DNA from 2 places in the Faecalibacterium sp. OM04-11BH genome. Region 2 is predicted to be linked to the other one. Evidence: predicted binding sites of a transcription regulator. Region 2 holds the regulator's gene; the other holds the start of a gene.
What was found. Region 2 encodes HrcA, which represses chaperone genes, less so after heat shock. Its sites were predicted from a motif close to TGTTAGCACTCNNNNNNNNNGAGTGCTAACA; they were not measured.

Region 1 (4,688 bases), on a different contig from region 2:
TTCGGCTGTGGTGCCGCACCCCGCACCACCAGCGTGTCGGTGCGGTTGTCAATATAGGCATCCGCGCCGAAGTATCCGTGCTCGATGGCGCTTTTCACGGCAGCGCGTCCGCGGGCGGCATCCACCCCGGCAGCGGCGAACAGCTCCGGCAAAGAGATATTATCCCGCTCGCCTACCACCTTATCCAGCAGCCGCTCCAGCTTGCGGGTGCTCTTCATCCGCAGGCCGGTCAGCAGTGCACCGCCGCCGCCAATGGCCATGGCAATATTGGAAAACAGCTCCCCGGGGTCGGGCCAAAACTTCCACACACTGATGACATCCACCGCGTCCGTCACGCCGGCAAACAGAAACACAGCACCCATGATGGTGCAGAGGGTGGCAATGTTTTTATGCCATTGCTTTGCGCTCTTCTGCTCTGCCGTGGGAACATCCTGCCCGGGGAAAGGCGGCGTTTTAGGCATGGGTGCGTTTGGGGCGGGGCGGTAGTCACCCCGGGCACGGGCAGCTTCCTGTTCTTCCTTCTGCACCTTCTGGTCGATGCCTTTCAGGATAAACAACAGCACCCCTAACGGCCCGGACATCGCCATCACGATAAAGATGGCAATGGTGGGGATCTTTGCAAAATAATGTTTTCTCGGCTCCATGAAATAAATTTCCTTTCACAGAAAGATAAAAATAAAAGACCGCGTTCCACTCTATTATAGCGGAGCGCGGCCTTTTTGTTAAGGGGGTATTTCTGTGCGTGAAAAACTTACTTCATCAGGCTGCAAACGGCCTCGGCATAAGCGGCGGGGTCATCCACGGGCAGACCTTCGATCAGCTGTGCCTGTGCGTACAGCAGGGCGCTGTACTTGTTCAGCTTCTCGGTGTCACCGGCTTCCTGTGCGGCCTTCAGGGCAGCAAACACGGGATGGTTCACGTTCAGCTCCAGCACCTTGTCGCTCTTCACGCCCTCGCTGCCGGGCTGCTTGGACAGCACCTTCTCCATCTCAATGGACAGCGGGCCGTCAGAGCTCAGGCAGACGGGGTGATCCTTCAGGCGGGTGGAGACCTTAACCTCCTTCACCTTGCCGTTCAGCGCGTCCTTCATGGCATCGAACAGTGCCTTGTTCTCGGCAGTGGCATCCTCGGCGGCTTTCTTCTCCTCCTCGGACTCCAGACCCAGATCACCGCTGTTCACGTTCTTGAACTCCACGGTGCCGTCCTTGCCCTCGGCATCCTTGCGGGGGTAGCTGTGCAGGATCTGCAGGCAGAACTCATCCACATCCTCGGTCAGCAGCAGCACGTCAAAGCCCTTGTCCAGCACCAGCTCTGCGGAGGGCAGCTTTGCCAGACGGTCGGTGGAGTCGCCTGCGGCAAAGTAGATGTACTTCTGCTCTGCGGGCATCTTGTCGATGTACTCCTGCAGGGTGACCATCTTCTGCTCCTTGGCAGACCAGAACAGCAGCAGGTCACGCAGCAGCTCAGCGTGCATACCGTAATCAGAATAAGCACCAAACTTGATCTGACGGCCGAACTCCTTCCAGAACTCCTCGTACTTTGCACGGTCGTTGTTCAGCATGGCGTGCAGCTCGTTCTTAATCTTCTTTTCCAGTGCGTTGTGGATCAGTTTCAGCTGGCTGTCCTTCTGCAGCATCTCGCGGCTGATATTCAGGCTCAGATCCTGACTGTCCACAATGCCCTTTACAAAGCTGAAGTAATCCGGCAGCAGGTCGGCGCACTTTTCCATAATGAGAACACCGGAAGCGTACAGCGCCAGACCTTTCTCGTAGTCTTTGGTGTAGAAGTCGTAGGGACGGTGGCTGGGCACGAACAGCAGGGCGTTGTAGTTGGCAGTACCCTCGGTGCGGCTCACGATGACCCGGGCGGGGTCGGCGTAATCGCCGAACTTATCCTTGTAGAAGCTATTATACTCCTCATCGGTCACTTCGCTCTTCTGCTTCTTCCAGATGGGAATCATGCTGTTCAGGGTCTCCAGCTCGGTGTAGGTCTCCCACTCCGGCTTGTAGTCCTCGGGCTTGGGGTCCGGTTCCGGCTTCTGACGGCTCTTTTCGCGCTCCATCTGGATGGGGTAGCGCACATAGTCGCTGTACTTCTTCACAATGGCCACGATGCCGTATTCGTCCAGGAAGTTGTCGTATTTCTCAGTGTCGGTATCCGGCTTGATGTGCAGAATGATCTGGGTGCCCACGGTATCCTTCTGGGCGGGGGTCATCTCGTAGCCGTCCACACCGGAGGACTCCCACTGCCAAGCCTCGTCCGAGCCATAAGCCTTGGAGATAACGGTCAGCTTATCGGCCACCATAAAGGCGGAGTAGAAGCCCACGCCGAACTGACCGATGATATCAATGTTCTCGTCCTTGTTGTCCTTCTTGAAATCCAGAGAACCGGAGTGGGCAATGGTGCCCAGATTCTGCTCCAGCTCTTCCTTGGTCATACCGATGCCGTTATCCTCCACGGTCAGGATGCGGTTTTCCTTATCGCGGGTGATGAGAATACGGAAATCGCTCTTGTTCATGCCCACGGAGGTGTCGGTCAGGCTCTTATAGTACAGCTTATCAATGGCGTCCGAAGCGTTGGAGATCAGCTCCCGCAGGAAGATCTCTTTATTGGTATAGATGGAGTTGATCATCATGTCCATCAGTTTTTTGCTCTCTGCCTGAAATTCTTTCTTGGCCATAATACAAAACCTCTTTTATCACATATTTGGTGCGCCGTACCCGGTAAACTGCCGGGATACTTAGCACTCATAACTTCTGAGTGCTAATATACAACGACTTGCAGGGAAAATCAAGGCTTTTCATAAAAAGTTAAAAAAGTAAAAGATTTGCTGCCCCGGTGCACGAAACGGCGCTCCGGGATCGTTTGTTATATAGAGGACGAAATTTTTCCTGAAAAGCTTTCCCACTTTTGCGCAGACTGTGCTATAATGGAGCGAGTATGCCGGAAGGATGTGAGAAAATGTCAAAACAGGGCGATGCCGCCTACGCATGGTTCTTAAAGGGCTATAATTGCAGTCAGAGCGTGGTGGCGGCGTTTGCACCCCAGCTTGGCCTGACCGAAGAAACAGCGCTGCGCCTTTCTGCAGGCTTTGGCGCAGGTATTGGCCGGATGCGGGAGGTGTGCGGGGCGTTCTGCGGTGTGGTGACCGTGCTGAGCATGGTCTACGCCGACCCTGCTGACCCCAAGGATAAATCCCGGATGTACGCACTGGTGCAGCAGGCGGCAGAGCAGTACCGCAGCCGCAACGGCGGCGGCAGCATCATCTGCCGGGAGCTGCTGGCAAAGGCGGGTGCTGCTCCTACTGGGGGCACGGCGGCAGAGGACCGCACCGCAGATTACTATAAAAAGCGCCCCTGCCCGGAATTATGCCGCCTGTGCGCAGAACTGTGCGCAGAATTTATTGCGGCGCACCCGGAGGGACGGCACGGATTTTATAAGGAGGATGTGTAAATGCAGATTGAACAACTGGAATTGACCGGCGGCGGTACGCTGACGCTCTACCTGCGGGAGAGCGTGGAGGCCATGCCGCATTTCCGGCAGCGCCCGCTGGTGCTGGTGGTGCCCGGCGGCGGCTATACCCACGTCAGCCCCCGGGAGGGCGACCCCGTAGCGCTGCAATTTGCGGCAGCTGGCTACCACACGGCGGTACTGCACTACGCAGTAAGGGAGAGCGCCCGGGATGCGCTGCCCATGCGGCAGCTGGCACAGGCCATCGGCCTTGTGCGGCAGCACGCAGAACAGTGGAATATTTTGCCGGATCAGATCGCTTTGTGCGGCTTTTCTGCCGGCGGGCATCTGGCACTGTCCGGTGCGGTGTGGGAGATCCCCGGCATGGCAGACCAGCCGCGCCCCAACGCCCTGCTGCTGGCATACCCGGTGGTTACCGCCGGAGAATACGCCCACAGGGACAGCTTTGTGCAGCTGACAGGCACGCAGGATGTTGCCGCCCACCAGCGCTTTACGCTGGAGGATAAGATCACCCCCGCCACACCACCGGTGTTCGTCTGGCATACCATGGAGGACGAAACTGTCCCGGTGGAAAACACCTTGCTGCTGCTCAGCGCCCTGCACAAGGCAGGCGTGCCATGCGAAGTGCACCTGTTTGAAAAGGGATGCCACGGCACCAGCATCTCCACCCCGGAGGTGGATGCCGACAGCGCCCACCGCCACCACTGGGTCAAGCTTGCGGTGGAGTGGCTGAACGATACCTTTTCCTTCCATGCCTGAGATAACCGACTGAAACAGGAAAAGCGTTTGTAAATTTTGGCCGTACCTACAAAAAATTCACAAATAAACCGTTGACTTGCACAGGCGTATGCCGTATACTGTCCAACGGGGATAAGACCACGAAAGAAGGAAACAAAAATGGTTATGGATCCCACACTGCCGCGCATCAAGGTGCGCGACCTGCTTATGCAGGCATTTCTCACCGGCTGGGAGCGCTCCGATAAAAGCACCTCGCAGGACGAATACCTGCAAAGCTCCATTCAGGTTATTGAGATGCTTCAGGTGGAGCCGGAAAACCTCTACGCAGAGGAAGGCCTTGGCCTGCCGGACGGCGAAGAGGTGGATCATTTGGATGATCTGCTGCGGGCAGACGGCTTCTGGCTGTACTACGGGGTGGAAGCGGAAAACTTCTTCCTCATCCAGTGGTACCCGGACGAAGCCGCTGCCAATGCAAAGAT
Region 2 (4,688 bases):
CCGCTCCGGCCTAAACCGGAGCGGCTTTTGCTCTATTGCGCGTGTGCCCGCCGGTTTGGCCGGACACAGCGCTTTGTGTCAAACTTAGACTTCCTTGAAGTCGGCATCCACAACGCCGTCATCGTTGGGCTTTGCGTTGGCTGCGCCTGCGTCGGCACCGGGCTGTGCACCGGCGGCCTGCTGTGCGGCAGCGGCTGCCTGATACATCTTCTCGAACACCTGGCTCAGGGCTTCCTGCTTTGCCTTGATGTCGTCCACGTTGCCGGACTGGACAGCGGTCTTCAGGTCAGCAAGCTTTGCCTCGGCATCGCTCTTCACGTCTGCGGGCAGCTTGTCGCCGTTCTCCTTCAGCATCTTCTCGGTCTGGAACACCATCTGGTCGGCACCGTTGCGGATATCGACCTCTTCACGCTTCTTCTTATCGTCGGCAGCAAACTGCTCAGCTTCCTTCACAGCCTTGTCGATGTCCTCCTTGGACATATTGGTAGAAGCGGTGATGGTGATGTTCTGCTCCTTGCCGGTGCCCAGATCCTTAGCGCTGACCTTCACGATGCCGTTGGCATCGATATCGAAGGTAACTTCGATCTGAGGCACGCCACGGGGAGCCGGAGCAATGCCGTCCAGATGGAACACACCCAGACTCTTGTTGTCGCGGGCAAACTCACGCTCGCCCTGCAGCACGTTGACCTCAACAGAGGGCTGGTTGTCGGCTGCGGTGGAGAATACCTGACTCTTGTGGGTGGGGATGGTGGTGTTGCGGTCGATGATCTTGGTGCACACGCCGCCCAGAGTCTCAATACCAAGGCTCAGCGGGGTGACATCCAGCAGCAGCAGACCCTTCTTCTCGCCGTTCAGAACGCCGCCCTGAATAGCAGCACCGACAGCCACGCACTCATCGGGGTTGATGCCCTTGAAGGGCTCGCAGTTCAGTTCCTTCTTCACGGCGTCGTAGACAGCGGGGATACGGGTAGAACCACCGACCATCAGCACCTTCTTCAGGTCGGAAGCGCGCAGACCTGCATCCTGCAGAGCCTTGCGCACGGGGGTCATGGTACGATCGACCAGATCAGCGGTCAGCTCGTTGAACTTTGCGCGGGTCAGGGTCATATCCAAGTGCTTGGGGCCGGTAGCATCGGCGGTGATGAAGGGCAGGTTGATCTGGCTGCTCATTGCGCTGGACAGCTCGATCTTAGCCTTCTCGGCAGCTTCCTTCAAACGCTGTGCAGCCATCTTGTCCTTGCGCAGGTCGATGCCGTTCTCGGTCTGGAAGGCGTCTGCCATCCAGTCGATGATGCGCTGGTCGAAGTCATCGCCGCCCAGATGGGTATCGCCGTTGGTTGCCAGAACCTCGGTAACGCCGTCGCCCATCTCGATGATGGACACATCGAAGGTGCCGCCGCCCAGATCGTAGACCATGATCTTCTGGTCGTCCTCTTTATCCACACCGTAAGCCAGAGCAGCTGCGGTGGGCTCGTTGATGATACGGCGGACGTTCAGACCGGCAATGGTGCCTGCGTCCTTGGTTGCCTGACGCTGGCTGTCGTTGAAGTAGGCAGGCACAGTGATGACAGCTTCGGTGACGGTCTCGCCCAGATAAGCCTCGGCATCAGCCTTCAGCTTCTGCAGGATCATAGCGCTGACCTGCTGGGGAGTGTACTCCTTGCCGTTCAGGGTCACCTTGTGGTCGGTGCCCATCTGACGCTTGATGGAAGAAACGGTGTTGTCGGGGTTGGTGATAGCCTGACGCTTTGCAACCTGACCTACCAGACGGTCGCCGGTCTTGGTGAAGCCGACAACGGACGGGGTGGTGCGGGCACCCTCAGAGTTGGCGATAACAACAGGCTCGCCGCCCTCCATAACAGCTACGCAGCTGTTGGTAGTACCAAGGTCGATACCAATAATCTTACTCATAATGAAGTCTCCTCTCGAAAGAACAAATCTTGTTTATATGATGCTTATGATGATGTCAAGCGGATGTTATTGCAAACTCCCTTGCGGGAGGTTCGGCTTATTTATTCAGCCACCACAACGGTTGCATGACGGATGATCTTGTCACCCAGCTTGTAACCCTTCTGGAAAACGGTGACCACCGTGCCGCTCTCCTGCCCGTCCGGGGCGGGGATCTGCTGCACAGCATTCATAAAGTTGGGGTCAAAGGGCTTGCCCAGCACCTCGATCTCCTCCACATGGAGGGCTTCCAGTGCCTTTGCCGCCTTATCCAGCGTCATGACCACGCCCTTTTTGTAGTTCTCATCGGTGGTGGGGGCGTTGGCAGCCATATTCAGCGTATCCAGAATGGGGATGATCTTTTCCACTGCATGGGAAACACCGTCGCCAAACTTCTGGTCGGCCTCGCGGGTGGAGCGCTTGCGGTAGTTGTCGTACTCGGCAGCCATGCGCAGCAGCTGATCCTTGGCCTGTGCGGCGTTCTTTTCCGCTGCATCCAGCTTTGCCTTAATGGCTTCCATCTCCCGGGCCTTCTTGTTGAACCAGCCGCCGTCCTTCTTCTTGTCCTCTTCGGTGGCAGCTTCGGCAGCAGCCTGTTCGGGCGCTGCGGCAGCAGTCTTTTCCTCGGGGGCAGTCTCCGGCTGCTCGGTCTCGGGCACCGTGTTCTTTGCTTCTTCGCTCATTCCAGATCCTCCTTATAGATCACAGTCCGCCGTGGTACGGCAGCCTGCGGGGTGTCTTTTCGTTTGCCGCTCATGCCCTCGCCCAGCTGGTCTGCAAACTCGTGCAGCAGGGGCATCAGCTTCTGGAAGGGCATCCGGGTGGGGCCGATCAGGGCAATGGAGCCCCACAGCCCGCCGCCTACCAGATACCGGTCGCTCACGATGCACAGCCCGGGGATCTGCGGTTCCAGATCCTCGCCCAGCAGCACGCTTTCGCTGCGGTTTTCCGGGGGTGCGATCAGGTCTGCGGCCTGTTCTTCGTCGTTCAGCAGGGTAAGGATATCACCCACCCGGCCGTCCAGCTGCGGCCAGTCCAGCAGGTACTGCTCGCCGCCCAGAAATACATGGGGCTTTACGCTGTCCTGCAAAATTGCGGCTGCGGCGCTGACCACCGGCACAAGCTCCGGTGCGATCTGGCTGCACAGCTCGCTGAGCATCCGGGTGGAAAGATCCACCGGCGCCACAAAGGTAAGGTTGCGGTTGAGCAGCGCCGCAAGGGCAGCTGCATTTTCCCGGGAAAGCCCGGTGCGTACCCGCGCCACCCGGGTGCGGACGTAGCCGGCGGTGGTCACAGCCAGCACTGCGGCTGCGCTGCGGCCCACCTGCACCACCTCGTAATGGGCGATGCACAGATCCTCGGCGCAGGGGGTGCTGACGGCGGCGGTGCAGCCGCTGATGGCGGCCAGCGCCTTGGCAGCGCCCTGTGCCAGCTTTTCCGGCTCGTGGTCAAGGCTGGCGAACACCGCATCTACCCGGGCGCGGGTAACGCGGTCCAGCGGCTGATCATCGGTCAGCAGATTGTCCAGATAATACCGGTAGCCCTTGGCGCTGGGCACACGCCCTGCGCTGGTGTGGGGCTGCTCCAGCAGGCCCAGCTTTGTCAGCGCCGCCATCTCGTTGCGCAGCGTTGCGCTGGACACTGCCATGTCAAAGTAGTTTGCCAGCACGCTGCTGCCCACCGGCTCGCCCTCAAGGCCATACAGCGCCACGATTGCCTGCAAGACCCGTTGCTTGCGTGCATCCATCGTCATAGCGCCTGCCTCCTTTTTGTATTGCTTTTGTTTGTTTAGCACTCCTTGTTCCTGAGTGCTAAGACCATTATAACCGTTTTTGCCCTGCTGTCAAGCCCTTTGCAAAAATGTTTATAAAGATTCATAATTCTGTCATAAAGGGGGTGTGAACTCCCTCAGTCAAAGCCTGCGGCTTTGCCAGCTCCCTCTGGGAGGGAGCCTTTGGCATGGTGGCATAGTTTCCGGCTCAAGCGCAAAGTTTGCGGGCGTGCCCGCTCCCCCTTGGGGGAGCTGTCGCGCAGCGACTGAGGGGCTATGGATGGAGAAGCGAAAAAGCGTTAAAGCGATAGCGCCGACTGGCGCAGCGCTAGCTTTTTTGTGCTTCGACTTCTGCTTTAGGTTTGTCAAGGGCGTGCAGCCCTTGGCCCGTTGCGGGGCGGGTGGAGTCCAGAGGTAGGGAGGGGGGAGTCGGAACACCCCTCCCTGCCTCTGGCCCAGCGGAGCGTCCCTGCACGCTGAAGGCAGGCAGAAAGTCACCCCGCAAAGCGCACACTTTTCTGGTTCTCTTTTGGTGTCAAAAGAGAACATCCCCGGGCAGCAGTGTTTTAGTTTTCCCTCCTTTTCAGCCATTCGCGCAGTTTTAACCCCCATTCGCGCAGAATTTCTTTTGTTTTTGCCCAATTTGTGGTATATTTATAGTAACGACACCCCGTATAAACCCCACACGAAAGGAGCGAAATTTTATGAAAGCCAAACGCATTGTAAGCATCCTGCTGACCGGCAGTATGCTGCTGTCCCTGCTGCCGGTGTCTGCACTGGCAGCCGCCCCGGTGTTTGATGCACCTGCCCAGACCACGGCCAAAAAGGCTGCACCCCTTGTACAGGAGGCCGACGCCTCCCGCAGCACCGAGGAGGAAGCCGCCACCCGCAGCAGCCGTGATCTGGACGCGGAGAACGGCACCGCCGATAGCATTACCATCCAGCTGAACGCCGATGGCACGCCCGCAGG

Region 1: a site for HrcA is predicted at 2,739-2,769, ahead of htpG (molecular chaperone HtpG). Genes of this name have one in related genera too.

Annotation. Positions count from the first base shown of each region.
Region 1 covers NZ_QULS01000002.1:267,202-271,889, reverse strand. The annotation lists gene DXB44_RS03040 (5-bromo-4-chloroindolyl phosphate hydrolysis family protein) at 1-644, opposite strand, end outside; gene htpG (molecular chaperone HtpG) at 752-2,680, opposite strand; gene DXB44_RS03030 (C-GCAxxG-C-C family protein) at 2,962-3,453, shown strand; gene DXB44_RS03025 (alpha/beta hydrolase) at 3,454-4,230, shown strand; gene DXB44_RS03020 (hypothetical protein) at 4,369-4,688, shown strand, end outside.
Region 2 covers NZ_QULS01000009.1:98,831-103,518, reverse strand. The annotation lists gene dnaK (molecular chaperone DnaK) at 85-1,911, opposite strand; gene DXB44_RS09400 (nucleotide exchange factor GrpE) at 2,013-2,630, opposite strand; gene hrcA (heat-inducible transcriptional repressor HrcA) at 2,627-3,700, opposite strand; gene DXB44_RS09385 (hypothetical protein) at 4,423-4,688, shown strand, end outside.